One region of the Oricola indica genome, then DNA from elsewhere that is predicted to be linked to it. Evidence: riboswitches for the same ligand, from Rfam matches in the RefSeq annotation. Region 1 holds a riboswitch; the other holds the start of a gene.
What was found. A riboswitch is a leader RNA that binds a small molecule or an ion and turns the genes downstream of it on or off. The one in region 1 is predicted to bind glycine.
Positions count from the first base shown of each region.

Region 1 (14,725 bases):
TCTATGTTCTCACGCGATGCAAAAAGAAGCTTGCTGGCGCCGGTCGAACCGGAAGATGCGAATATCAATCCATAATCGGTCGGTTCTATCTTCCGATTGGAGAATTCGTGCGGCTGCACCCAATCCGGCGTCAAGGGAATATGGCGTCGGGCAGCGACATCCTTACCACCATGCGTGCTTCCGTCGGTGAGTAGAACATCCAGCACGACGCCATGTTCGGCATATGTCGATTTGTTACCCGCGATACCTACCCTCATACCGGCGCGCATCAGGCCGAGATTTGTCAGGATTTCCACATTGGGATTTCTGCAGCGGACGCCCACAAGGCTTCCAGGCGAGATATTCATTGTCAACGCCCTGGTTGCGATATTCCTGATGCCATCCGAAAGGCCGGAATAGTTCAGTGACGCAGCGGGGCTTATAAATGCATAACTACCGGGCGTATGTTTTGCGTGGCGGTCGATAGCATCGAATATGTCTGTCATGGCGGAGCTACAATTATCGGCTGGCAGGAGTGCTGGCTTTCCCTAGCATTCCTTGGCGTGACGCGGAATGATTCCCTTTGGATATTTTCAGGCCAAGCCATCTATCCGAACAGATTTCCTGAAGCCTTACCGATCCGCACCAAAAAGCAAGATTCGCAATCTCACTCCTGAAATCAACTATCCGCATCCAAACGAAAAAACCCGGCGGTTGCCCGCCGGGTTCGTCTTACAAGGCATGCACGCGAGGCTTAGAAGGAAGCCTGGAAGCGCAGGAAGTTGCTCCAACCGGTGGCATTTTCCGGATCGCCGGTGTTGCCGTCGTCGAAATCCCAATACTGGACGCTTGCCTTCACTGCGAGATTCGCAGCCAGAGCGTAGTCGAGCGTCACGCCGGCCTTCCACATCGTGTCTTCCGGATCGCCATCGCCAGTATTGTACCACGAACGGTACGAGAAGCCGGGAGTGACCGTCAGCTTGTCGCTAACGGCAGCGGCGTAGGACACTTCAGCGACCCAATGCAGAGCACCGCCATCATCCGGGCTCGTCGCGCTCCCAGTGTACATGTTGACGTTGTTTTCAGCCCAGGTACCGCGAGCCTGAAGCGTACCCATGCCAACATCGGCAGAGATACGGCCGACCACACCGCCGCCAGAGGCTCCGAAGTCATAGAAGCCGGTCACGGTTGCCGCAATAGCGCCGCTCGTGAAGCCGAGCTGGCCCGTCGCACCGAACTTGGCGCCATCTTCGCTATCCCAGACGAGACCATCGTAAGCATCGATCGACGCACCGAAGCTGATGGCACCGGCAGTGCCGGAATACTGGATCGAATGGAACTTGTTGGTCAGACCGTTGGAGTCGGTTTCACCGTTGATGCCGTTGTCCAGGAAGCCACCGAAGTAACCCATGGTCAGGCCGGCGAACGACAGCTTGACGACGTCGAGGTCAACATCGCTGCCACCAGGAGTTTCGAACTCGAGGTAGGTTTCGATCGGGCCGATTTCGCTGTCGGTCCAGGACGAAAGAGCGAACTGGCCAGTCGATGAGAAGCCCATCTTGGCTGCATCTTCGTCCGTGATACCCCAATCGGAGTCAGCACCGTCCATGCCGCCGTCATCAGACCAATGGCTGATCTGGAAACGTGCCCAGCCCGAAATCTTCAGGCAGGTTTCGGAACCCGGAATGTAGAAGTAACCGGCACCGGCCGCGTCGCAGACGCGAACGTATTCGACCATTTCCGGTTCCGGGATGATCACAGCGTCGGCAGCGCGAGCGCCGGAGACAGCGACGAGAGCCGCTGCGGAGCCGAGGAGAAGGCTCTTGATTTTCATTGTCTGACCTCCAGTCAAAGTTAAAAACGGGTCTGGGTATTTAGCTGAAGGACAGCGACCTGTCCCATCCCCTGGTTCGAAAGAAGCACACTTTCATGTCCAACTCTCGCAACGATAAATACCGAAAGCAGAATCCGGCGCAACAGCCCAAGGCCTTGAAAATGCGGGCCGGCACATCTTCCCTAGGGTGATGTTGCAGAAATGACACGGCTTTCGCAGGCGCATCCGCGCAAAAGCGCCGGAATCCCGACAAACCCTAACAAACAGATAATTTGTCAGACGAAAAAGTTCGAAAACGATTCGATTCGAAACGGCAGTCGAGCGACGAGGCGATCAAAGATGCCTCTTTATTAATGCCGCAGATGACGCCTCTCTTTCGTTCGCCCTTTGATAATGAAGAAATCAGATCGGGCACAATCGACATCGAGAGGCATTAACAGAATGCCGAGCGGATTGTCGCCACCAGTTGGCGCAGGAGCCTCAATCTAGATTCAAAGAGCGCATTCCCTCCGGACCGAGTCCCGGATTCGGGCCGATTCGGCAAACTTGCAAAGATCTACCGGCGTGGAAGCCAGCGCCCTCAAAGGCGCGAACCGTCCATCGGAATGGCAAGATCTCATTACAAGACCTCGCAATCGGCCAATTCTGTGTCTTTCGGGCAACAGCGCATCTCAAACCTTCGAAAATCCAAAATTTGCAGACCGAAACAGCTTGCCCCGCAATCCTGAGGAGAGTGTATTACGCTCCGGGATGGGCGAAGTTCGTCGATCTTTCAACCATGGGGTGAAGTTGTTAATGCCGGTTTGGGGGCAACCCGTCTGATAGAGCATTGGCACCTTTGATCCGTCGAAACTTTGACTGGAGGTCAGACAATGAAAATCAAGAGCCTACTTCTCGGCTCCGCAGCGGCCCTCGTCGCTGTCTCCGGCGCTCGCGCTGCCGACGCCGTGATCATTCCGGAACCGGAGATGGTCGAATACGTCCGCGTCTGCGACGCGGCCGGTGCCGGCTACTTCTACATTCCGGGTTCCGAAACCTGCCTGAAGATCGCAGGCTGGGCCCGTTTCCAGATTAACCATACGTCGGACTCTTTTGATAATGGCGCTCTGGACGGATGGGGCACGACCGCGGAAGATGCCGGCAAGATCGGCTTCGCTTCGACCGGCCAGTTCAACATCTCGTCCTGGACCGACAGCGAGATCGGCCCGATCGAAACCTATGTCGAGTTCGAAACTCCCGGTGGCAGCGATGTTGACCTCGACGTCGTGAAGCTCTCGTTCGCTGGCCTGACCATGGGTTACTTCGGTGGCTTCTTGGACAACGGCATCAACGGCGAAACCGACTCCAACGGCCTGACCAACAAGTTCAACTCGATCCAGTATTCCGGCACTGCCGGTGCGATCAGCTTCGGTGCGTCGATCGACCAGAGCGCGGATCTCGGCAATGTGTGGGACAGTGAAGATGGGGCCAAGTTCGGTGTGACCGGCATGCTCGGCTTCTCATCGGGTGCCATCTCAGCGACCGTGGTCGGTTACTACGATCTCGGCACGGAATTGGGCGGCGTCGTCGTTCGCGGTTCGGCCGATATCGGGCCGGGCGCACTGCAGGGCCGCTTCACCTGGAACCAGGGCGGCAACGTGGCCGGTACGGGAACGTCCATGTACGCCACCGCGACGTCGGACAGCCCTGATCCGGGCGACGATGGTCACCTGCATTGGGTCGCCGAGGCGTCCTATGCGGCCCAGGTCAGCGACAAGTTGACCGTTACTCCGGGCTTCTCCTGGAGGCAGTGGCGCAACGACGAGTTCGGCAGCGAATCTGACGACCGCATGTGGAAAGCCGGCGTCACGCTCGATTACGCTCTGGCAGCCAACCTCGCGGTCAAGGCGAGCGTCCAGTACTGGGATTTCCGCGACGCTAATCGCTCTGCCGTTCCGGGCGGACTTGACGACGCCACGGGCTGGAGCAATTTCCTTCGCTTCCAGGCTTCGTTCTAATCGTCTGACGCAAGTCAGTTGATGAAAACCCGGCGGGCAACCGCCGGGTTTTTTTTGCGCGCTTCATACAGTCGACGCGATTGGAGCCCTGTCTACGGAATCGGCGTGACACGCACCTTTCCCCGCGCTAGTCTCCAAACAGCTCACGGGTTTCGGCCCGGTCCGTCAGTGGGAGAGCGCCGAAAGGCCGCCGAAGGGGAAATCGCCCGAAATCTCTCAGGCAAAAAGAACCGCTGACTGATCAAGGCACTCTGGAAAGTCGGGGCAAATGCCCCGCGCCGAAGGTGTAAGTGTTCCCGACAGAGTTCCGGGAATGCGAGTCTCTCAGGCTTCCGACAGAGGGGCACATCCCGCCATCGCCGATGGCCGGGTCGTGCTGACTGACGGAAAGGGTGCCGATGACCGAGAGCGATTCGCCGAAACAACTGCCACTTCACACGCTGCATGAGCGCGCGGGCGCGAAATTCGGCCCGTTCGCCGGATGGTCCATGCCCCTCTCCTATCCGCTTGGCGTGATGAAGGAGCATCTGCACACGCGGACCCATGCCGGATTGTTCGACATCTCCCATATGCGGCTTTTTGAGGTGGCCGGCACCGACGCCGCAGCGTTCATTGCCCAAATCTGTCCGGTGGAGGCCGGCTCACACCCCATCGGGGCGAGCAAATATACCTTCCTGCTCAACACCGACGCAGGAATCCTCGACGACCTGATCGTCACCCGCCTTGCCGACGACCGCTTCATGATTGTCGCCAATGCGGCGCGTGCCGAAGCGGACGAAGCCTGGATGCGCGATGCGCTCCAGGACATGAATGCGACGATCGAAGCACTCGACCGGGTTTTTCTGGCGCTACAGGGGCCGGACGCGGCGCAGGTCATGACCGATTCCGGCTTCGACATCGCCGGAATGTCCTTCATGAGCGGGATGGAGCCGCGGCCCGGCTGGTTTCTGACGCGCTCCGGCTACACCGGCGAGGACGGTTTCGAGATCGCCCTGCCCCATGACCGGGCCGAAGCCTTCGCCGACAATCTCGTCATGGACGAACGCGTCGAATGGATCGGCCTTGCCGCGCGCGACAGCCTGCGCCTCGAGGCCGGTCTTTGCCTCTACGGAAACGATCTCGACGAATCGACCGACCCGATCAGCGCGGGACTGACTTGGGCTGTTCCGAAAAGCCTGCGCGAGGGTGGCTCCTATATCGGCGCCGAACGGCTGGCGGAAATCCACGCCTCCGGCCCGGAAGAAAAGCGCGTCGGGCTGCAAGCCGAGGGCCGGCAACCGGTGCGCGCCGGAGCAATTCTGACCGACAGCGACGGCAAACCCGCCGGACGCGTCACCTCGGGCGGGTTCGGCCCTTCCGTCGAGCACCCCGTCGCCATGGGATATGTGCGCACAGATCTCGCTCAGCCCGGCTCCGAGGTTACCGCTGATGTCCGCGGACGGCAGGTGCCGATGCGTGTGACCAAACTTCCCTTCATCGTCAAACGCAGCCAAAAAGGATGAACCCTTGAGCACCACCTATTACACCGAAGACCACGAGTGGATCCGCGTCGAAAACGGCGTGGCGACCGTCGGCATCACCGAACATGCCCAGGAGCAACTCGGCGACCTCGTCTTCGTCGAACTGCCCTCGCCCGGAGCCAGTGTCTCGAAAGGTGACGCGCTGGTGGTGGTCGAATCGGTCAAGGCGGCATCGGATGTCTACGCGCCGGTGGATGGCGAGGTGAAGAGCGTCAACGAGGCGCTGACGTCCGAGCCCGGTCTTATCAATTCGGCTGCGGAGGCCGATGGCTGGCTGTGGACGATGAGCATCGCCGACGAAAGCCAGCTCGAAGGCCTGATGGACGCCGACGCCTACAAGAACTCGCTGGACTGAGGATCGCCATGAACGCCGTGACAAGCGCATTCGACCGCCGTCATATCGGCCTGTCCGAGGCGGATATCCGCGCCATGCTGACGAAGATCGGCATACCGTCCGTTGAGACGCTGATTTCCGAAACCGTGCCGGCCGCTATCCGGCTCGATCGCCCGCTCGACCTGCCGGAGCCCGCGAGCGAGGCGCAGGCGCTCGGCGAATTGCAAGCCATGATGGCACGCAACACGGTGATGAAGAGCTTCATCGGCCAAGGCTATCACGGATGCCACGTGCCGCCGGTGATCCAGCGCAACCTGTTCGAGAATCCGGCCTGGTACACGGCCTATACGCCTTACCAGCCGGAAATCAGCCAGGGACGGCTGGAACTCCTGTTTCATTTCCAGACGCTTGTGGCGGAATTGACCGGCCTGCCCGTCGCATCCGCCTCGCTGCTGGACGAGGCGACGGCGGTGACGGAAGCCGTCGGCGTGGCGTTGCGCCATCATCGCGACAAGCGGCGCGAGATCGTCTTTGTCGGCGAACCGCATCCGCAGACACTCGATGTCGTCCGGACTCGTTGCCACGCGCTTGGCATGACCATCGCAGATGAGATCGGCGGGAACACCGCAGCCGTGGTCGCCTCATGGCCGGATACAAAAGGTGTGTATGGCAATCACACAGACACGATTTCGCGCGCGAAGGATGCCGGCGCGTTGATCGTCGCCGTCGCCGATCCGCTGGCGCTGACGCTGCTCGAAACACCCGCGTCATGGGGCGCGGATATCGCGGTCGGCTCGATGCAGCGTTTTGGCGTGCCGCTCGGCTATGGCGGGCCGCATGCCGGCTATATGGCGGTGTCGGATGCGCTGACACGGCTGTTGCCCGGCCGTCTGGTCGGCGAATCGGTTGATGCCATGGGCCGGCCGGCCTACCGCCTGGCCTTGCAGACCCGCGAACAGCACATCCGCCGCGACAAGGCGACCTCCAATATCTGCACCGCGCAGGCGCTGCTCGCCAACATGGCGGCGGCCTATGCGATCTGGCACGGGCCGAAAGGACTGCGCGCCATTGCAGAGCAAGTGCACGGGTTGGCGGCGCGCTTCGCGGCAGCCGCCGGCGTGACGGGCACCAGGTTCTTCGACAGCGTTACCGTCCGGGCTCCGGGCCAGGCGAAGGATATCGCAAAGGAAGCAGAAGCCGGCGGCAGACTGATGCGCGTGATCGATGAAGACACGGTCTCGGTCACCTTCGACGAGACCTCGACCGACGCCGATCTTGACGCGCTGGCAGGGCTTTTTGACAAGAAACTGCCGGATTCCGCATCGGAAGCGCTGCCCCCGCGACGAGACGAAGCTCACCTCCTCACCCAGCCGGTCTTCCATGAAAACCGGTCGGAAACGGAGATGATGCGCTTCCTGCGGCGGCTCGCAGACAAGGATCTGGCGCTCGACCGGGCCATGATCCCGCTCGGCTCCTGTACGATGAAGCTGAACGCGGCCGCGGAAATGCTGCCGGTGAGCTGGAACGAAGTGGCCAATCTGCATCCCTTTGCACCGAAGGCGCATGCGGAAGGCTATCATGCGATGTTCGCCGATCTGGAGAGCTGGCTCGCGGAGATCACAGGGCTCGACGCGGTTTCGCTACAACCCAATGCCGGTAGCCAGGGCGAATATGCGGGCCTTCTTGCAATCCGGCGCTACCATGAATCGCGCGGGGACGATCAGCGCACCGTCTGCCTGATCCCCTCCTCCGCGCATGGAACGAACCCGGCATCCGCCCATGTCGCCGGGCTCGACGTTGTCGTCGTCAAATGCACGGATACCGGCGATGTCGATATCGGCGACCTGACGGAGAAGGCCGAAGCCAATGCGGACAGGCTCGCGGGACTGATGATCACCTATCCGTCGACGCACGGCGTTTTCGAGGAAGGTATCCGCGAAATCTGCGATATCGTCCATCAACACGGCGGACAGGTCTATCTGGACGGGGCCAATCTGAATGCGCTCGTGGGGCTGGCGCGGCTCGGCGATTTCGGCGCCGACGTCTGCCACATGAATTTGCACAAGACCTTCTGTATTCCGCATGGCGGCGGCGGACCGGGCATTGGTCCGATCGGGGTCAAGGCGCATCTCGCTCCGTTCCTGCCGGGACATGTCTCTGAGGGAACCGACAATGCGGTGGCCGCAGCGGCTTACGGCAGCGCTTCGATCCTGCCGATCACATGGATGTATATCCGCATGATGGGCGCGCAGGGACTGAAGCGGGCGTCGGAAATGGCGATCCTTTCGGCCAACTATATCGCGACGCAGCTCGAACCGCATTATCCCATTCTCTACAAGGGCCGGAAGAACCGTGTCGCGCATGAATGCATCGTCGACACGCGCATCTTCAAACACACGGCAAGCGTCACGGTGGAAGACATCGCCAAGCGCCTGATCGATTACGGCTTTCACGCGCCGACCATGTCCTGGCCCGTCGCCGGGACACTGATGGTCGAGCCGACGGAATCCGAACCGAAGGCGGAGCTGGACCGGTTCTGCGACGCGATGATCTCGATTGCGGGCGAAGCCGAGCGGGTCATGCAGGGAGACTGGCCGCGCAGCGACAATCCGCTCGTCAACGCGCCGCACACCGCCGACGATGTGCTGGCCGATGACTGGGCTCATCCCTACCCGCGCAAACTGGCGGCGACACCCGGTGGCGATACGGCGGCCTCGAAATACTGGCCGCCGGTCGCACGCGTCGACAATGTACATGGCGACCGACATTTGGTGTGCACCTGCCCGCCGGTCGAAAGCTACGCAGCCAGCGGCTGAGGCGAAAGGTAGCGGCAAGCAGGCTTGTCCCGGCGCATCACCAACCGCATATGCGCCGGGAAGGAGAAACGCGATGACGCAACCAGCCGACAAGAACCGTGCCATGCTGCTGGGCGCAGGCATTCTGGGGATCGGCGGCGTTGCGGCGGCCGCGGCAAGCGCGCATGCGGCGAGTGATCCGCGCCTGCTCGGTTCGGTCGCTCTCGTCTGTATCGCTCACGCGCCAGCGATGCTGGCGCTCGGACTGTCCGGCCGAAAAGACCTTATTCTCCGGCTCGCCGGCCTGCTGCTCTTTGCCGGCGCGGCTCTTTTTTCCGCGGATATCGCCATGCGGGCCTTTGCCGGCGACCGGCTTTTCGCCATGGCCGCGCCAAGCGGTGGTATCGCGATGATGGCGGGTTGGCTCGCTGTCGCGGTTTCGGCGTTCACCCCATCTCGGGAAGCATGACGCCTGCCCCTGTCAGTTCTGGTTTCTGAACAGCTTCGTCTTTCCGAACATCGACTCGAGTTCCTCGATACGATCCTTGGACTCCTCCCACCTCGCCGCCTGAACGTCGGCGATCAGAGCCTCGACAAGCAACATGATGGCGATGGTCGAGTCCCAGCTCGACGGCGCCTCAACGAGCGCATGGAAGCAATGATCGGCAAGACGGCTGATCGGCGATCCCCACTGGTCCGTGAACAGGACAATGCTGCAGTCTCGATCGCGCGCCAGCCGCGCCAGCTTGAGCATGTCCGATTCGTATCGGCGGATATCGAACAGGACGAGCACCGCCGTGTCGTCGATATCGAGCAGATATTGCGGCCACACATTCGGTGACTGGCTGAGCAGCGTCACGTTCGCGCGAATGATCTGAAGGTGATTGAAGAAATAGTCCGCGTTTGACCGCGTGATACGGCCGCCCGCCAGATAGACGTGGCGTTTCGGGTCGGCGAGGATCGAGACGACCGCGTCGAACGCCTCGGGGTTGAGACGTTGCAGCGTGTTTCGAATATTCGAGGAGACGGAGTCGGCGAACTGGTTGAGCGTGTGTTCGTCCGAGACATTGGCGCGCCCCGCGTCGCGCCGCGAAATCGGCTCCTTGATCTGCGCGGCGATTTCCTCTCGGATCGCGCCCTGCATGTCCGGAAAGCCATCGAAGCCGAGTTTTCGCGCCGTTCGGATCACGGTCGGCGTCGAAACGCCTGCCATTCGCGCCACCTCGGTGATCGATCCAAGGCCGGAAACCGGGTAATCCTGCAACAACACGCTGACCAGCTGACGCTCGGATGGCGTCAGTGTTTCCATGCGCTCCTGTATGCGCATTTTCACCGATGGCAGCGTTTCAGCCACGGGCGCTCCTTTCGTGTCGGGAGGTAACTCCGAAAATGTAGCGTTGTCTACTGAAACGATGTTGACAGAAACTTTTTTGTTGTAATGAATTATACGCATGGAAGCCCACGCACACAGAGCCGCCATCCTCGCGCCGTCAGAGGAACCTGCCGCCGAGGTCATCAACCCGGATGGCGGCGCGCCAATCGTGCTCGTTTGCGAACATGCCAGCGCCTACATGCCCGAGAGCACCGCAGGTCTCGGTCTGCGCTCGGAAGACCGGCTGTCGCACGCGGCCTGGGACATCGGTGCGCTCGCGGTCGCATCACGCCTTTCCGCCCTGCTCGACGCCCCACTGGTCGCCTCGCGCGTTTCGCGCCTTGTCTATGACTGCAACCGGCCGCCGGAAGCGCCCGATTCCATCCCCGCGAAAAGCGAACTGATCGAGGCGCCCGCCAACGCCAACCTCACGATCGCCGAGCGGCAGGCGCGTATCGCGGAAGTCTACGAGCCCTTCAGGGCGCTTCTCACGGAAACCATTGTCGGTCGCGGACCAGCGCTGCCCGCGCTCATCACGGTCCACAGTTTCACACCGAGCTTCTTCGGCGTCGAACGCAAGGTGGAACTCGGCCTGCTGCACGACACCGACGACCGGCTGGCGACCGCCATGCTGGCCGCCGCACCGGAATTCACGTCCCTGAAGGCGGCTCTCAACGAGCCCTACGGTCCGAAGGACGGCGTTACCCACACCTTGAAAGAACATGCGCTGGAGGCCGGGCTTCTCAACGTGATGATCGAAATTCGCAACGATTTCGTCGCTGATGACGCAGGTGCCGAGCAGGTAGCCTCGTCGCTCGCCAGAATGATTGAACGCGGGCTGGAGGCATGTGAGCATCCGGTGCATTCAGCAGTCGGAAAGAGGCAGTCGGGATGAGTTCGCTTGCCCGCAGTTACGTGCGCATCGTGGATGCGATCAACCGCCGGCTCGGGCGGATCATGATGTACGGCATCTTCGTCATGATCGCGATCCTGCTGTGGTCATCGATCTCGAAGACCTTCTTTCTCCCTTCGCTCTGGACGCTTGAAACCGCGCAGTTCGCGATGGTCGCCTACTATATCCTCGGCGGCCCCTACTCCATCCAGTTGGGATCCAACGTGCGCATGGACCTTTTCTATGGCGGATGGTCCGACAAGACGAAGGCGTGGTTCGACTGCTTCACCGTGCTGTTTCTGATCTTCTTTCTGGTCGTCCTGCTTCTCGGCGGCATCGAGAGCACGGAATACTCGCTGAAATACGGTGAGCGCAGCCCGACCGCCTGGCGGCCCTATCTCTGGCCGATCAAGATTGCGATGTGCGTCGGCTTCGTTCTGATGATCCTGCAAAGCGTTTCCGAACTCATCAAGGACATTTTTCGCATCCGCGGAGAGGCCATCTGATGTCCTATGAGATGATCGCCATCACGATGTTCTCCGCGATGATGCTGATGCTGCTGACCGGGCAGCGCGTCTTCGGCGCGATCGGCTTCGTCGCAGCGGCGGCAGCCATCCTGCTGTGGGGCACGGGCGGCTTCAACATACCCTTCTCCGCAGCCATGAAGCTGATGAAATGGTATCCGCTTCTGACGCTGCCGATGTTCATCTTCATGGGCTACGTGCTGTCGGAATCGAAGATCGCCGACGACCTCTACAAGATGTTCCACGTCTGGATGGGCCCGATAAATGGCGGGCTCGCCATCGGCACGATCCTGCTGATGGTGCTGATCTCGGCGATGAACGGACTGTCGGTCGCCGGCATGGCGATCGGCGCGACCATCGCCCTGCCCGAACTGCTCAAGCGCCGCTACGACAAGCTGATGGTGACCGGCGTGATCCAGGCCGGATCGTCGCTTGGAATCCTCGTGCCGCCATCCGTGGTGCTCGTGCTTTACGCGATGATCGCCCGCCAGCCGGTCGGGCAGTTGTGGCTTGCCGGGATCATTCCGGGCCTGCTGATGGCCGGGCTTTTCGTGCTCTACATCGCGATCCGCTGCCGCATCAATCCCGAACTCGGCCCGGCTCTGTCGAAGGAAGAGCGCGACGTGCCGATGGCGGAGAAGCTGAGGCTCCTGCGCGCCGGCATCCTGCCGCTGGTGATCTTCGCGACGATGATGGTGCCATTCGTCAACGGGTGGACCTCGCTCGTGGAAAGTTCGGCCATCGGCGCGGTGACGGCATTCCTGGCTGCGGTCGTGAAGGGCCGGATGACGAAGGAAGTCTTCGAGACCTCCGTGCGGCAGACGCTGGCGATCTCGTGCATGTTCATGTGGATCATTCTCGCCGCGCTCGGTTTCGGTGCGGTCTTCGACGGGCTCGGCGCGGTCAAGGCGATCGAGAGCTTCTTCACCGAACAGCTCGGGCTGTCTCCCTGGGCGATCCTCATCCTGATGCAGCTCAGCTTCATCCTGATGGGAACGTTCCTCGACGACACCGCCATGCTGGTGATCGTCGCGCCACTTTATATCCCGCTGGTGCGGGCGCTCGGCTTCGATCTGATCTGGTACGGCGTGCTCTACACGATAACCACGCAGATCGCCTACATGACACCGCCATTCGGCTACAACCTGTTCCTCATGCGCGCCATGGCGCCGCCGGAAATCGGTCTGCGCGACATCTATCGCTCGATCGTGCCCTTCGTCTTCGTGATGGTCTTCGCGCTGGCGATCGTGATGGCGTTTCCGCAGATCGCGCTTTGGCTGCCGGAACAGGTTTACGGGAGATAAGGAGACCCCGGTCCACGGGGCGAGTGCATGAACTCAGCAACCACCCAGGAGGTGACCATGACCACGAGACGCAGTTTCATCAAGAATGCCGGTATCGGCGCAGCCGGCGTTGCGGCCGGCAGCACCCTCGCCGCACCCGCGATCGCCCAGTCCAAAATCACGTGGCGGCTTCAGACCTATGCAGGTCCGGCGCTGGCCGAGCATGTCATCAAGCCGGCCGTCGACAGCTTCAACAAGATCGCCGGCGACGAGATGGAGATCGAACTCTTCACCGCCGACCAGTTGGTCCCGACCGGCGAACTGTTCCGCGCTATGCAGAACGGGACCATTGACGCCGTTCAGTCCGACGACGACTCGATGGCCTCGCCGACGGAAGTCACCGTCTTCGGCGGCTACTTCCCCTTCGGCTGCCGCTATTCGCTGGACGTGCCGGTTCTGTTCAACCAGTACGGCTTGAAGGAAATCTGGGACGAGGAATACGCGAAGGTCGGCGTCAAGCACATCTCCGCCGGCTCGTGGGATCCGTGCCACTTCGCGACCAAGGATCCGATCAACAGCCTCGAGGACCTGAAGGGCAAGCGCGTCTTCACCTTCCCGACCGCCGGGCGCTTCCTCGCACAGTTCGGCGTCGTGCCCGTGACACTTCCGTGGGAAGACATCGAGGTCGCAGTGCAGACCGGCGAGCTTGACGGCATCGCATGGTCGGGCATCACCGAGGATTACACGGTTGGCTGGGCCGACGTGACAAACTACTTCCTCACCAACAACATCTCGGGCGCCTGGATCGGCCATTTCTTCGCCAATATGGATCGCTGGAACGAAGTGCCGGACCACCTCAAGGAACTGCTGATGGTGACGTTCGAAAGCTCGCACTACTACCGTCAGCACTGGTACTGGGGCGGCGAGGCAAATCTTCGCGTCAACGGCGACAAGATGCAGCTGACGACGATCCCGGATGCCGAATGGCAAACGGTCGAAGACGCTGCCGTGAAGTTCTGGGACGAGATCGCGGCCGAGTCCGAAACCAAGGCGAAGGTCGTCGAGATCTTCCGCAAGTACAACTCCGACATGGCCAAGGCGGGACGTCCGTACCGCTACACCTGATCGGCATAAAACATCCAAGAGGCGGGGCGCATGTGCGCCCCGTCCTTCCGTTTGAAGAGGTTCCCCGAAATGCCCGGTAACATGACTTTCGACACGCTGAAGAAACTTGTCGGCGACGGCAGCATAGACACGGTGCTCGTCTGCATCGTCGACATGCAAGGCCGGCTCATGGGCAAGCGTTTTCACGCGCAAAATTTCGTCGAAACGTCCTACGAGGAAACCCATTGCTGCAACTACCTGCTGGCGACGGACCTCGAAATGGCGACGCCGGACGGATACGCCTCGACGAGCTGGCGCTCCGGCTATGGCGATTATGTCATGAAGCCGGATCTCGATACGCTGCGTCCGGTGCCGTGGCTGCCCGGCACGGCCATGGTGCTGTGCGACGTGCTCGATCATCACACGCACGAACCGGTTCCGCACTCCCCGCGAGCCGTGCTGAAGCGGCAACTCGCCCGCCTCGAAGCCATGGGCTTTGATGCCATGATGGCGACCGAGCTCGAGTTCTTCCTTTTCGATAAGAGCTTCGACGACATCCGCAAGGACGGCTTCCGGGAGCTCCATCCGATCAGTGGCTACAACGAGGACTATCATATCCTCCAGACCACCAAGGAAGAGGCGATCATGCGGCCGATCCGCAATCATCTCTATGCCGCCGGCATTCCCGTCGAGAACTCCAAGGGCGAAGCTGAATCCGGACAGGAAGAGCTGAATATTCGCTACGCCGCGGCGCTCGATTGCGCCGATCATCATACGATCGCGAAACATGCGGTGAAGGAAATCGCCTGGCAGCAGGGCCACGCGGCGACGTTTCTTCCGAAATGGCACCAAGACCGCGTCGGCTCGTCCTCACATGTCCATCAGTCTTTGTGGAAGGACGGAAAGCCCGCCTTTTACGAGAAGGAGTCCGAACTCGGCATGTCGGAACTCATGCGCAATTACATGGCGGGACTGATCGCCTATGCGCCGGATTACACCTTCTTCCTGGCGCCCTATGTGAACAGCTACAAGCGCTTCATGAAGGGCACCTTCGCCCCCACCAAGACCGTCTGGTCGGTCGACAACCGCAC
Region 1 is NZ_OZ245747.1:3,547,483-3,562,207, forward strand. Features, by position in the region: gene ACQK2M_RS17835 (class I adenylate-forming enzyme family protein) at 1-485, opposite strand, end outside; gene ACQK2M_RS17840 (porin) at 734-1,813, opposite strand; gene ACQK2M_RS17845 (porin) at 2,686-3,810, shown strand; glycine riboswitch at 3,970-4,053, shown strand; gene gcvT (glycine cleavage system aminomethyltransferase GcvT) at 4,209-5,312, shown strand; gene gcvH (glycine cleavage system protein GcvH) at 5,317-5,685, shown strand; gene gcvP (aminomethyl-transferring glycine dehydrogenase) at 5,694-8,480, shown strand; gene ACQK2M_RS17865 (DUF423 domain-containing protein) at 8,554-8,928, shown strand; gene ACQK2M_RS17870 (MurR/RpiR family transcriptional regulator) at 8,941-9,786, opposite strand; gene ACQK2M_RS17875 (N-formylglutamate amidohydrolase) at 9,911-10,726, shown strand; gene ACQK2M_RS17880 (TRAP transporter small permease subunit) at 10,723-11,229, shown strand; gene ACQK2M_RS17885 (TRAP transporter large permease) at 11,229-12,551, shown strand; gene ACQK2M_RS17890 (TRAP transporter substrate-binding protein) at 12,609-13,655, shown strand; gene ACQK2M_RS17895 (glutamine synthetase family protein) at 13,725-14,725, shown strand, end outside.

Region 2 (14,725 bases), 2.9 Mb from region 1:
TGCGGCCTATGGCTCGGCAGACAGGGTGGGCGCGGGCGGCGGCGCGGAAGACGAGCATGAGGAAATCGAGGTCGTCGAGATTTCGGCTGCCGAGGCCGTCCGGCAGGCGGCCAGCGGTGAAATCTGCGACATGAAGACCGTTTTCCTGCTGCAGGCGTTGCGGTTGCGCCGTCCTGAGGTGTTCTGATCCGGGTCAGTTCGCCAGCAATCCGGCGATGACTGCAACAATCGTGATCCCGACCAGAATCGCAACCTGACCGCGCGGCGCCTTCGTGCCGCCACTGGCGAACAGCGTGGTCGTCACGCCGAGTGTTACAAGCCCGATCACGAGGCCCGGGAGCGCGACGAGCGGGGCCGGAACGGCGACACCCGTGGCATAGAGCCAGAGCATCCATGCGGTCGTGCCGGCTGCCGCCATCAGCGCGCCGCCGAACAGGCGCATGAAAGCACCGATGACAGTGCGCACGCCCGGGTCGAGATCCTGCCAGGCCTTGCCGGTAACCTGCTGATGATAGGGAAAATAGGTTTTCGCCAACAGGAGCTTCAGCGCGAAGGCGAAAGTTCCGAGCGTCGCCAGCGCGAAGAGCGCGATTGAAACCGTTTTCATGTCTGTCCCCTCCCGGTGCGCGACTGGTCACGCTACGGAAGGCTAACACGAAAAAGACCTCCGGGCCTATGGCCCGGAGGTCCGCATATCAGGGATATCGCGAGGAACCCGGCTGCAATCAGGAAACCGACTTGAGGCGCTTGCCTTCGGGATCCTTCTCGACCGTCTTGGCGATGTCCTTGGTCCATGCGGACACGGCGGGTACGCGGCTGCGGTCGACGCGGTAGGCGAATTTTTTGGCGACGTCGACAACCTCGTCGAGCAGCCCTTCCTCCAGCGTGATCGGGTCGAGGCCGAGGCCGAGGAACTTGTCGTTCTTCACGATCAGGTCGTTCTCGGCGGCCTCCTTGCGCGGGTTGGGCAGGTAGGCGACTTTCGCACCGGTCATCTTGGAGATCATCTCGGCCAGGTCGCGGACCCGGTGGGTCTCTGTCATCTGGTTGAAGATCTCCACCTTTTCGCCGGCCTTCGGCGGATTGTTCAGCGCGATCTCGATGCAACGCACCGAATCCTGGATGTGGATGAAGGCGCGGGTCTGGCCGCCGGTCCCGTGCACCGTCAGCGGATAGTCGATGGCGGCCTGGATGAGGAAGCGGTTGAGCACCGTGCCGTAGTCGCCGTCATAGTCGAAGCGGTTGATGAGCTGCGGGTGTTTGCGGGTCTGCTCGGTATGGGTGCCCCAGACGATGCCCTGGTGCAGGTCGGTGATGCGCAGCCCGTCATTCTTGGCGTAGAACTGGAACAGCAACTGATCGAGGCACTTGGTCATGTGGTAGATCGAACCCGGATTGGACGGGTAGAGGATCTCCTGGGAGACCGTGTCGCCTTCCAGCGTCTCGATGCCGACCGGCAGGTAGCCTTCCGGAATCGCGGCCCCGATGGTCGAGTAGCCATAGACGCCCATCGTGCCGAGATGGACGAGATGCGCGTCAACGCCCGTCTCGACCAGCGCGTTCAGCACGTTGTGGGTCGCGTTGACGTTGTTGTTGACCGTGTAGTTCTTGTGGCGGTCGGATTTCATCGAATAGGGCGCGGCGCGCTGCTCGGCGAAATGGATGATCGCGTCCGGCGTGTGTTCGACGAGCCACTGTTTGAACACCTCGTAGTCGCGGGCGAGGTCGATCAGGTGGAAATGGATCTTGCGGCCGGTTTCTTCATGCCAGATGCGCGTGCGCTCCTGGATGGAGTCCATCGGCGTCAGGGACTGAACGCCCAGTTCGGTATCGATCCAGCGACGCGACAGGTTATCGACGATATGGACTTCATGGCCCTGGTCGCTGAGATGGAGCGCGGTCGGCCAGCCGACGAAGCCGTCGCCGCCGAGAACTGCGATTTTCATGGGTATATTCCTGATTCCTGACGTCGTTGATGCCTGATAAAAGCGTTTTGTGACAGAAATGAAAAGCGGCTGTCACATTTCTCCGCCTTTAACAGGATTTCGTTGCGAAGGCGCGGGTTTTGCGATATGCGGCGACCAAGTATCGCACGGGAGAGACCGGGTCCACACAGGAGCCGGCGCCGAAGGAGCAACCGCCCCGGAAACTCTCAGGCAGAAGGACCGTGCGATCGGCAACAATCTGGAGAGTGGCGGCTTGCCGCCCACCGAAGGAGAAAGCCCGAGCCGGACGGTCCGGCCAGCGGCATCCAGCCAAATATGGCGGAGCCCTGGGCAAAGCTCTCAGGTTCCTGACAGATGGGGTGCGAGCCGAAAAAGCGCGCGAAGCGCCGGTTCGCCATGGTCATCTGAGAGGAACCGACATGACCCGAATAGCAGTCATTGGTGCCGGCATTGCCGGAACGACTTCCGCATGGTCGCTGATCCGCCGCGGCTACGACGTTACCCTGTTCGACCGCCAGCGTTACGCGGCGATGGAAACAAGCTTCGCCAATGGCGGCCAGCTATCGGCGTCCAACGCCGAAGTGTGGACCCACTGGTCGACGGTGCTCAAGGGTCTGAAGTGGATGATGCGCAAGGATGCGCCGCTTCTGTTCGACCCGAAGCCCGGCTGGCACAAGCTGTCCTGGGTCGCCGAATTCATCGCCAGCATTCCGCACTATGAGCGCAACACGATGGAAACGGTGCGTCTCGCCCTGGCCGCGCGTGGCCATATGGAGCGGATGGCGCAGGAGGCCGGCATCGAGTTCGACCGCGAAAAGCGCGGCATCCTGCATGTGTATCGCGATCGCAAGGGTTTCGATCACGCGGCCAAGGTTTCGTTGCTCTACGCCCAGGCGGGTCTCGACAGGCTTCCCGTTTCGCCGGACGAGATGCGGCGGATGGAACCGGCGCTGACCGGCGATTTCCATGGCGGCTTCTACACCGAGACCGATTCGACCGGCGATATCCACAAATTCGCGACGGGCCTCTCGGACGCGGTCGGGCGGTCAGGCGGGCGCTTCGTCGGCGGGGCGTCGGTGACGCGTCTCCAGCGCGATCCCGACGGCGTGACCGTGTGGTTCGAACAGGGCGGTGAACGCCACGAGGAACGCTTTGACGGCATCGTGATCGCCGCCGGCATCGCCAGCCGGGCATTCGCCGCGCAACTGGGCGACCGCGTCAACATCTATCCGGTCAAGGGATACTCGATCACCGTCAATCTCGACGGGGCCGAGAGCCGCGCCGCCGCGCCGTGGATCAGCCTGCTCGACGACGACGCCAAGATCGTCACCAGCCGGCTCGGCGCCAACCGTCTTCGCATCGCCGGAACCGCCGAATTCACGGGCGAGAACCGCGACATTCGCGCTGACCGGATTCGCCCGCTGACGCAGTGGTGCGAAACGATGTTTCCCGGCGTGAGCACGGAAAATGTCGTGCCGTGGGCCGGCTTGCGGCCGATGATGCCGAACATGATGCCGCGTTTCGGACGTGGGCGTGCGCCGCGCGTCTTCTACAACACCGGTCACGGCCATCTCGGGTGGACCTTGTCGGCCGCGACCGCCGAGGCGGTGGCGGACGTTATCGGAAACGACCTTCCGAGTGAAGGCCGCGCGCCGTTCTTCCGTCCGGTTCTGGTCGCCGCGGAATAGCGCAAAGCCGCATTTCAGCCCGCCGGACACGGTTCGGCGGGCGTTTGTCACCCTAACGTGACTTTCTGTTGAACCGGTGAGTGCCTATTCTCGGGGTCATGAAGGGAATGGGTGGCATTCGGTGAAACGGTCTTTCGCGATAACGGCAATTGCCGCAAGTCTTCTGGCACTGTCTCCGGCGGCCGCGCCGCAGGCGGATGAAAGTGTGCAGAAGCCGCTCGGGGTTGTCGAGCTCTTCACCAGCCAGGGCTGCAATTCCTGTCCGCCCGCCGATTTGGCGCTCGCCAAGTTCGCGGCGCGCGACGATGTGGTCGCCCTGGGCTACCATGTCGACTATTGGGACTATCTCGGCTGGCAGGACACGCTGGGTTCGGACGCCAATACACGACGACAATACGAATATGCCGAAGGGCTGAACCGTCGCGGCGTCTACACGCCGCAGGCGGTCATCAATGGCCGGTCGCATACCAATGGCGGGCATTACCGGGAAATTTCCGAGATGATGGCCCGCGACAAGGACCGCGGGCTCGGCCTGACCGTCGGACTGAGATTCGAGGATATGGGCGACCGCATGCGGGTGAGCGCCGAGGGCGCGCCGACCGGCGGCGACAAGATCCATCTCGTTCTGGTCTATTTCGTCCGGCAGGCGGATGTCGCGATCGACCGCGGCGAGAATGCCGGCAAGACGATTTCCTACGTCAATGCCGTCACCGATTACCAGACCATCGGAATGTGGGAGGGCGAGGCAATGACGGTGGATATTCCGCGGTCGGAACTTGCCGCCAAGAATGCCGATGGCTGCGCCGTCCTGCTCCAGAAAACCACGAAAGGCGGCCGTCCCGGTGCGATCATAGGCGCAGCCATCCTTCCCCGCCAATCATCCTGACGCTTTTTGAGCGATTATCGGCAGATCGCGAAAGCAAGGTACGGACCGGTGCGGTGTGGCATCGGGGGGCTGGGGGGCTAGAGGTTTCCAATACCTCAACCGAACCGGTCCTTCGGTGACAAAGCCTAGCGCCGTGAACCGGCTGCCACCTACCTTGCTAGTTGCGCTCCCCGAAACTTGTCGCGGAACACAATCGGCAACACCCAAAAATTCATCCGCAATCCGGGCCGAGTTGTGTCTCAACTGCGGCGAAAAGGTGTCAGGGATTCACTGATCGGAACACGATGTTCCAAACTGTGAGCGAAACGGCAAGAAATTGTTAAGGATTTGAAATCGGTTCTGTGATGCGATTTTTCGTTCACGCCCTTGCAACCACGCCAAAACACGGCAAACTTCCCATACGAACCAGCGGGAGAAGGAATGTCCGAGGACGAAATATCAAAGGGCGCGGTCCGGCTACGGGAGGAGAGCACGGATCGGGGCGAAAAGGTGGTTCCCCTCCCGACGGCCGCGACAGGCCGGCAGGCCTTCGAAACAGTCCGTTTCGACCGCCGCGAACTGGACCAGATCCTGAGAATCTACAGCCTGATGGTGGGCGCCGGCGAATGGCGCGACTACGCCATCGACAGCCTGAAGGACCGGGCAGTATTCTCGGTCTTCCGGCGGGCGTCGGAAAGTCCGCTTTACCGCATCGAGAAAAACCCGAAACTGGCGCGCAGACAGGGCGCCTACAGCATCGTTTCGGCCTCGGGCATGGTGATGAAGCGCGGCCAGGATCTCGCAAATGTGCTCAAGGTCTTCGACAAGCCGCTGCGAATCGTCGCCTCGAACTGATCTTGGTCAGCGCGCGTTCGCGGGCGGACGATAGAGCGTTCCCGGATAGGCGTTCTCGTCGGGCGCTGTCGTGTCGCCGCCATTGAGCGCTTTCTGCATCAGCACCGTATCGAGCCAGCGGCCGAACTTGAAGCCGGATCCCTTGAAGGTGCCGATCATCTCGAAGCCGAGGCTTTCATGCAGGCGGATCGAGGCGACATGCGCGGAGCCGCCGATGACCGCGATCACCTGCCGGAAGCCGAGTGATTCCGCACGGTCGAGCAGGGCGATCATGAGCGCGCGGCCGGCGCCCTTTCCCTGCAGTGCGGGGTCGATATAGACCGAGTTCTCCACCGCCCAGCGATAGGCCGGCCGGGTCCGGAAGGCGTTGGCGTAGGCGTAGCCGGCAATGCCGCCTTCATCCGTTTCCGCGACGATATAGGGATAGCCGCCCGCCAGAACCGCTTCTTGTCGCTTCGCCATCTCCGCCTCGTCCGGCGGGTCGAGTTCGAAGCTGGCGGTGCCGTTGAGGACGGCGTCGCGATAAATGGCGGTGATGGCGGGAATGTCGGAGGAGCGCGCGTCGCGGATCGAAAGGGCGGGCATGAATCGGGCCTGGAGATGCTGTCGCGCCAGTGAAGCCGTTTTCAGCGCGCCGCACAATTGAAAAAGGCGGCCCGAAGGCCGCCTTTTTGGGTCGGAATACCGACTTGTCCTATTCGCGGTTGCCGAGGAACTGCAGCAGGAACATGAACAGGTTGATGAAGTCGAGATAGAGGCGCAGCGCACCCATGATGGCCTTGCGGCCGGCAACGGCTTCGCCGTCACCCTCGTAATACATCTCCTTGATCTGCTGCGTGTCGTAGGCGGTCAGGCCGGCGAAGACCAGAACGCCGATCACGGAGATCGCGAACTGCAGCGCGGACGATGCCAGGAACAGGTTCACCAGCGATGCGATGATGATGCCGATCAGGCCCATGAACAGGAACGAACCCATCGCCGACAGGTCGCGCTTGGTCGTGTAGCCGTAGAGCGAAAGTGCGCCGAAGGCCGTCGCGGTGATGAAGAAGGTCTGGACGATGCTTGCCGCCGTGTAAACGAGGAAGATCGACGAAAGCGACAGCCCCATCAGGCCGGCAAAGACCCAGAAGGCCATCTGCGCGCCCGAGACGCTCATCTTGTTGATGCGGGCGCTCAGGAAGAACACCATGCCGAGCGGGGCGAGCATCACGACCCAGCGCAGCGGCGAGCCGTAGAGTGCACTGCCGACGCTGGTCAGCATCTTGCCGTTTCCGAGCTGTGCGACAGCTGCGGACGGATCTGTCGTGGTCGCGAGCATCATGGTTCCGAGTGCGGCGAAACCGGTGATGGCGAGACCGAGCGCCATCAGGTTGTAGACGCGGATCATGTAGGCACGAAGGCCCTGATCGATACTCGCGTCGTAAGTTCGAGCCTGGCCGGCGCGCGCGTTCATGTTTCGAAGGTCAGCCATTTTATCCTCTGTGCTTCTCAAATCCCGTCGGGTGTCCGGCCGGCGTCAACATGCCGTACCGCGGCGCCGCTGGCGGGACTCCAGCATGCCTGTGGGTAATATGATGTGCCAATGCGGCGCAGACAAGACCGCGCATGCGCGAAAAGGTGCCGCACATATTCGTCATTTCGCCGCCCGGAGGGCTGCCGTACGGCATGGTTAAGGAATGATTGCCGGAATTCCTACAAATTGCGCAAAACCGGGGCGGCCTTCTGTCCGAGGATGCGCCAAGTGCCCGCGAGCCCGAATCCGACCGTCAGCACGAGCGCGGTAACCAGCGTCCCGGCGGCGACACCCGGCAGCAATTGCCAGGGCAGGTTCATGATCTGCGTGATCACGAACCATGCGGCAACCCCGCCCGCGAAGAGCGCAAACAGCGCGGTCGCCGCCCCGAGCATGAGATATTCCAGCGAGAAGGCCCCGATCAGCATTCTGCGGGTCGCGCCGAGCATCTTCAGCACGACGGCATCGTGAACGCGCGCCCTGTTTCCGGCGGCAAGCGCGCCGCCCAGTACGAGCACCGAGGAAATCAACGCCACGGCGGCTGCCGCCCTGATTGCGGTGGCAAGCTGGCCGATCAGCCGGTTGACGAGATCGATCGCATCCTTGACGCGCACAGAGGTTACGGCCGGAAAGGCCTGCGTCACGTCGCGCAGGATCCGGGCTTCGCGCGCCGTGTCCGCATCGGGCAGGGTGAGCGTGGCGAGCCAGGCATGCGGCGCGCCGGCAAATGTGTTCGGCGAAAAGACCATCACGAAATTGATGGCGAGCGATTCCCACTGGACCTGGCGCAGATTGGCGATGCGGGCGGTGATGTTGCGGCCGAGCACATTGATCGTCACCGTATCGCCGATGCCGACGCCAATCTCGCCGGCTTCCTCGGCGGAGAAGGAGACCAGCGGTTCGCCGGCATAGTCCTCCGGCCACCAGTCGCCCTTGGCCAGCGTGGAATTTTCCGGCAAGACGGGCGAATAGGTGATGCCGCGGTCGCCGCGCAGAACCCAGCCGCCTTCGGGCGGGAGTTCCATCGTGGCGACGTCCTGTCCGTTGAGTTCCACGATGCGTCCGCGCAGCATCGGCACGCGCTGGAGAACGGCTTCCGAACCGGCCTCGTCCGTCAGCAGCGTCGAGAAATCCGAGATGATGTCGTTCTGGATGTCGACGAAGAAGAAGTTCGGCGCGCGCTCGGGCAGGTTTCCGGAGATCTGGCGGCGCAGATTGCCGTCGATCAGCGCGAGGCTGACCAGCAGCGTCAGGCCCAGGCCGAGCGACAGGACGACGGACGGTGTCAGCGCGCCGGGGCGGTGGATATTGCCGATGGCGAGGCGGAGCGAGGTCGAATGCACGCGCGGCGCACGTTTCGCCAACGCCTGGACACCGATCGAAACCGCCCGCAGCACGCCGAAGGAAAAGGCGATCCCCGCAAGAAAGGTCATCGCGATATTCCGGCTGAACGACGTTTCGACGGCGAGCCACGCCAGAAGCGCGATCAGCAGGATCGCGGCGGCTAGGTAGGCCGGTCGCGGATTGGTTTCGCCGTCGAAGGTCTGTTCGCGGAAGAGCGCGGTTGCGGGAATGTCGCGGGCGCGGCCGAGCGGCAGGATCGCAAAGGCCAGTGTGGTGATAACCGCGAAGGCCGTGGCCAGCGCCAACGCACCGGGATAGAGCCCTTGGCTTGCGGGGAGCGGAACGAAATCCGCCAGCGCCCAAGCCGCGACCCACGGCATGAGCGATGCGAGGACGAGGCCCATCGCGATGCCGACCCCGGCGATGGCCAGGATCTGGATCAGATAGACCAGCGTCACGAATCCGCCCGGCGCGCCGAGGCATTTGAAGGTGGCGATCACATTGCGCTTGGAATCGAGGAAGGCGCGCACCGCATTGGCGACGCCGACACCTCCCGTCACCATCGCGGTGAGGCCGACCAGGGTGAGGAACTGCGCGAAGCGTTCGATATTGGCCGTGAGGGATGGCGCGGCATTGCCGCGATTGCGGATCGACCAGCCGGACGTGCGGTATTCGGTGTTGGCGCGTTCCTCGATGGCACGCAATTCATCTGTCGTCGTTCCGGCAGGGGTGCGGATCTTGTAGACATATTCGACGAGCGAGCCGGGCTGGACGAGCCCCGACGCGTCGAGACCGTCGAGCGAGACCAGAAGGCGCGGGGCGAAGGCGAAACCGTCGGAAACGGCGTCGGGCTCGCTTTCGATCACCGCCCGCAACTCGAATGTCGCATTGCCGAGCCGGACACGGTCGCCGGTTTCGAGGCCGAGCCGGTCGAGCAGTATCTGCTGGGTCGCGGCACCATATACGCCATCGCGTTCGCCGAGCAGGACGTCTCGCGCCATGTTCGGCCGCGTGACGAGTTCGCCATAGAGCGGATAGGCCTGGTCGATGGCCTTCAACTCGACCAGCGACTGGTCCGACTGGTCCTCGAGACGCGCCATCGAGCGCATGTCGGCCAGAACGGCCACGTCGCCGAGAGAATCGAGGAAGGCGTATTCGTCGTCCGTGGCGGTGCGGTGGTTCAGCTCGAAACGCAAGTCGCCGCCGAGGATGACCTGGCCTTCCTGCTCGATCCCGTTGGTCACCGATTGCGATACCGCGTTGACGCCGCCGATCGCCGCCGTGCCGAGCGCGATGCAGGCAAGGAAGATGTAGAAACCGGACAGGCCTCCGCGCAGTTCGCGCAGCGCGAAACGGAAGGCGAGCGCAATGCTGCGTCGAAGCGGCATCCGGTTCATTCGGCCGCCTTGTCGAAATCGCCGCGTTCGCGGACCTGCCCGGAATCGACGGAAAGCTGGCGGTCGCACTGTCCCGCAAGCTCGGGGTCATGGGTGACGAGAACGAAGGTCATGTCGCGTTCACGCTGCTTGGCGAACAGCAATTCGGAAATCAGGTGGCCGGTCGCGCCGTCGAGATTGCCGGTCGGCTCGTCGGCGATCAGGATTTTCGGATCGGGTGCGAGTGCGCGGGCGATGGCAACGCGCTGCTGTTCGCCGCCGGACAATTGTCCCGGATAATGCGTCAGCCGGTCTTTCAGGCCGACAGCGGCGAGTTCGGCCTCCGCCTTTTCAAAGGCGTCCCGCTCGCCGGCCAATTCGAGCGGCACGGCGACATTTTCCAGCGCGGTCATGTTGGGGATCAGATGGAAGGACTGGAAGACGATGCCGATATTCTGGCCGCGAAAGGCGGCGATGGCGTCCTCGTTCATCGTGTTGAACGTTGCGCCGGCGACCGTCACGGTTCCCGAATCCGGGCGTTCGAGGCCCGAAAGGACCATCAGAAGGGTCGTCTTGCCGGATCCTGACGGCCCGACCACGCCAACCGATTCGCCGCGGCCGATTTCGAGGTCGACGGATTTGAGCACATGGACGGCGTTGACACCGCCCCCGAGCCGCAAATCCACGTCGGTGAGGGAAATCAGCGCTTCTGTCACGGGAAAACAGTCCTATATGTGCGGCGATTGGGTGAAAATGGTATCGGACACGCAATGTTCAAATCTTTAATCCGCATTTTTCTCCTCGCGGGCGCGTTGGTCGGCTGTGTTTCGGGTGCCAGCGCGGACACGCTCAAGGGTGTCGGATTTGGCGACAGCCTTATGGCTGGCTACCAACTCGCCCCAGGCGAGGGGTTTCCGGAGCAACTCGAGGACGCTCTCAAGGCACAAGGTCACGATATCGTGATCGCCAATGCCGGCGTTTCCGGCGACACGACGTCCGGCGGGCTTGCGAGGCTCGACTGGTCGGTGCCCGACGATACGGATTTCGTGATCCTGGAACTCGGCGCGAACGACGCGCTGCGCGGCGTCTCCCCGGACCTCACGCGGGAAAATCTCGACGCGATGATCTCCGGGCTGAAGGCGCGGGGCATCGATGTCATCCTTGCGGGCATGCTGGCGCCGCCGAATATGGGCGACGATTACGCCGCGGCCTTCAACCCGATCTATCCCGACCTCGCCGAAAAACATGATGTCACGCTCTATCCGTTTTTTCTCGACGGCGTGACGGCGCAGGAAGACAAGCTGCTCGCCGACGGGATGCACCCGAATGCGGTCGGCGTCACGGAGATGGTCGGGCGTTTTCTTCCGCTCATGGAGGATTATCTCGCCGGCCGCGAAAGCTGACGCCTGTGGAGCGGCGAAACGCCGCCGGAATTTTAGCCTTGCACCGCCGGGCGGTCCGTGATTCGATTCAGGTGTGGACAGGGTGATTTGCCCGTCACGCCACGGACAGAGAAGGGAGAGCGCCATGCCGCGTTTGTTTGCCGCCCTTGAAATTCCGCACACTGCGGCGATGTCCCTTTCACTGTTGCGAGGCGGTCTCCCGGGCGCCCGCTGGATCGATACCGAGAATTACCATCTGACGCTGCGCTTCATCGGCGATGTCGAGCACCACATGGCCGACGAGGTCGCCCATGCGCTGGACAGGGTGCGGCGCTACGAGTTCAAGCTCGGCCTGTCCGGGTTGGGTGTCTTCGGCGGAAAGAAGCCGAGGGCACTGTTCGCGACACCCACGGCCTCGCCCGACGTCATCGAGCTGCAGGCCGAAATCGAACGTATCTGCCAGCGTTTGCGCCTGCCGGCCGACCCTCGCAAATTCACGCCGCATGTCACCATTGCCAGGCTGCGCAATACGCCGCCGGAGGTCATTGCGCGCTATCTTTCCAGCCGGGGCAACTTCTTCGTGCCGCCGTTCACGGTCGGCCGTTTCGTGCTGATGTCGTCGAAGGAATCGGTTGGCGGCGGTCCCTACATCGTCGAGGAAAGCTATCCGCTGACCCCGCGCATGTCGGCGCCAAGCTTCTCGAACAGCGAACCCGCGGCAGCGCGGATCATCCGGTAGACTTCCTCGAACCCGTCATCGCCTCCGTAATAGGGGTCTGGCACGTCGCGCGGCGTGCCTGTGGAAAAATCATGGAATTCGGCGATCCGGGCGCGGCTCGAGGCGGGCGCCATCGCCGTCAGGTTCGCCACATTCGACCGATCCATCCCGAGGATGAGGTCGAAACGGTCGAAATCGGAACCCACCACCTTTCGGGCGCGCAGCCGGGAGAGGTCGATGCCGTGACGCCGGCCGACTTCGACAGAACGCGGATCGGGCGGATTGCCGACATGCCATGCGCCCGTTCCCGCCGAATCTATTTCGAAGCGGCGGGCCGCGCCGGCGGTTTCGACAATGTCGCGAAAGACGGCTTCCGCCAGAGGCGAGCGGCATATATTGCCGAGGCAGACGAAGAGGATCGACTTTCGGTTTTCGTGCGTCATGTGTAACCCGAAGCAGAGAAGGAAGCCGCCATGTCAAAACCCAAACTGGATGCCGATGCAATTGCCGCCGGGCTGGAAAAGCTCGAAGGCTGGACCGCGAGCGAGGACGGCAACGCCATTCACCGCAAGTTCAAATTTGCGAATTTTCGCAAGGCATTCGCCTTCATGAGCGAGATGGCGATGGTCGCAGAGAAGATGAACCACCATCCGGAGTGGTTCAATGTCTACAACCGGGTCGAAGTCACGCTGACGACGCATGATTCGGGCGGCGTGACCGAGCTCGATCTTTCCCTCGCCGAGGCGATGAACAAGGCCGCCGCTTGAAGCATCGGGCGGAAAATCCCACATTGTAGCCATGACTGGAACCGGCAACGGCATGGACGAGGCACGGATCGGCGAGATCCTGGAACCGGGCTCCGAGGAGGAGCAGGGCCGGCGCGAGAAACGCGTGCGCGAACGATTCTGGGCCACCGCGAAGAAAGCGGCGCGGCGCGTTCCCTACATGGATGAGGTCGTCGCGGCCTATTTCTGCGCGCTCGACCCGAAAACGCCGGCCAAGGTGCGCGGCACGCTGCTGGCGGCGCTCGCCTATTTCATCCTGCCGATCGACATCATTCCCGATTTCATCCTGTCGATCGGTTTCGGCGACGACGTCGCCGTGCTGATGGCCGCGATCGGCGCGGTTCGCGGCAGCATCACTGATGCACATCGCCTCGCGGCCCGCCATGCGCTCGCCGATCACGACATCGATACGCCGGCGGACGATGACAAGCCGACAATCGACCTCTAACGACGCAAACACTTCCGAAAACCAGACGATCGCCATTCTCGACGCGGCCTATGGAAACGGCTTCGCAGCCGGCGCATGCGTCCTTATCGATGATGTCGCGTCGGCTGCACCTCTCGCCACGCGGCTGATCGTCTTGGCGCATGAGGCCGCGGATTATCGTGCCGGTGAGTTCTACAAGCGCGAACTGCCGGTATTGCTTGCCCTGCTCGACGGGTCGGATGCGCCGGATCTGATCATCATCGACGGTTATGTGCATCTCGGCGCCGACGGCCGTGCCGGTCTCGGTGCGCACCTGCATGCGGCGCTTGGCGGGCGTGTTCTAATCATCGGCGCGGCCAAGACCCCGTTTCGTGGCGACGACTGGTCGTCGCCCGTCTTGCGCGGGCAAAGCACGCGCCCGCTGCATGTAACGGCTGCCGGCATGGAGAGCGGTGACGCGGCGCGGATCGTCCGATCCCTGCACGGCCCGTACCGTATCCCGGCCATGTGCAAGCTTGCCGACAAATTGGCGCGCGAAGCGCTTGCCGATGCCTTGGCGAAGGCCGCCGATCCGGCATAGATCCGGGTTTACGGATCGATGTCGATCAGTTCGTCTGCCGATATCGTTTTGCGCAGGCGTCCGAAGGCCAGCCGAATGCGCGATTTCACCGTTCCGAGCGGCAGCCCGGTCTCCTCGGACAATTCGCTGTGCGACATGCCGAGATAGAATGCCTTGCGGACCAGTTCGAGCTGCTCGGCCGGCAGTTCGTCCAGCGCCGCGCGCACCCGCTCGTCGCGTCTCTCCGCGTCGAGCATCGCGTCGGCAGGCTCGGGTTCCTCGGGGCGGAATACCGGATCGTCGGGATCGAGCAGGTCCGACCGGTCTCGGCGCACGAGATCGATCCTGCGATTGCGTGCAATGCGGAACAGCCATGTGCCGAGAGAGGATTTCGCCGGATCGAACAGGGTCGCCTTGTGCCACAGCACCATCATCACCTCCTGGGTGATTTCCTCGGCCTGCCCGGAATCGAGCGACAGGCGGCGCAAATAGGCATTGATGCGCGGCGCGAAATAGTCGAACAGCTCGGCGAATGCCGACTGGTCCCGGGTCTCCGCAATTGCGCGGGCGAGCGATGCGAAATGCTGATGCTGCGCGTTCGTCATGCGGTTGCCGGTATGCCGGGACCTCTCTTATCGGACATGGTCAAAGGGGATTTTGCCCCGGGACGATGATAGTTCCGTGACGTCGCTCCTGTCATCCGCTTTGGGAAACAAAGTCAAACTGTTGCCTCTTTCAGGGCACATTTCTCGTGCGTTGGGACAACGTGTCGCGAGGCCGAGGACGTTGTGACGGAAATCGATAAACTCATTTGCGTTTCGTTCACAGTTTGGTAACCCTGCTTCATCCAGATTGGGCTGGCCAAATCCTCAAGTTTCATGCGTGACCGATACGAACCGGTAGGGAATATGTTCATCCACACGAAAGCTATTGCGGGATTGATGGCGGCTGGAATGGTTGCGGCGAGCGCAGCCGGCGCCTGGGCGCAAACGCCGACACGAATCGGCGATTACAACGACTGGAGCGCTTTCAGCTACAATTCCGGCGGCTCGAAAGTCTGCTACACGCTCTCCGTTCCGATCCCCGGATCCGAGAAGCCAAGCGGCGTCAATCACGGCACCAATTTCTTCATCGTCACCCAGAGGACGAATCAGAACGTCTCCTATGAGCCGCAGTTCATGGCGGACTACAGTCTGCAGGACGCCTCCAAGGTGACCGTGACGATCGGCGATCAGAGTTTCACCTTCTTCACGAAGGAAAAATCGGC
Region 2 is NZ_OZ245747.1:690,121-704,845, forward strand. Features, by position in the region: gene ACQK2M_RS03620 (NUDIX domain-containing protein) at 1-187, shown strand, start outside; gene ACQK2M_RS03625 (hypothetical protein) at 194-607, opposite strand; gene ACQK2M_RS03630 (NAD-dependent epimerase/dehydratase family protein) at 726-1,946, opposite strand; glycine riboswitch at 2,084-2,178, shown strand; gene ACQK2M_RS03635 (D-amino acid dehydrogenase) at 2,366-3,634, shown strand; gene ACQK2M_RS03640 (DUF1223 domain-containing protein) at 3,840-4,520, shown strand; gene ACQK2M_RS03645 (DUF2794 domain-containing protein) at 4,941-5,354, shown strand; gene ACQK2M_RS03650 (N-acetyltransferase family protein) at 5,361-5,939, opposite strand; gene ACQK2M_RS03655 (Bax inhibitor-1/YccA family protein) at 6,049-6,825, opposite strand; gene ACQK2M_RS03660 (ABC transporter permease) at 7,047-9,599, opposite strand; gene ACQK2M_RS03665 (ABC transporter ATP-binding protein) at 9,605-10,303, opposite strand; gene ACQK2M_RS03670 (arylesterase) at 10,358-10,990, shown strand; gene thpR (RNA 2',3'-cyclic phosphodiesterase) at 11,115-11,708, shown strand; gene ACQK2M_RS03680 (low molecular weight protein-tyrosine-phosphatase) at 11,633-12,130, opposite strand; gene ACQK2M_RS03685 (4a-hydroxytetrahydrobiopterin dehydratase) at 12,161-12,454, shown strand; gene ACQK2M_RS03690 (YkvA family protein) at 12,507-12,920, shown strand; gene ACQK2M_RS03695 (endonuclease V) at 12,895-13,479, shown strand; gene ACQK2M_RS03700 (sigma-70 family RNA polymerase sigma factor) at 13,488-14,063, opposite strand; gene ACQK2M_RS03705 (invasion associated locus B family protein) at 14,367-14,725, shown strand, end outside.
Region 2: it holds a riboswitch for glycine, as region 1 does, so the genes downstream of both, ACQK2M_RS03635 (D-amino acid dehydrogenase) here and gcvT (glycine cleavage system aminomethyltransferase GcvT) in region 1, are expected to answer to the same signal.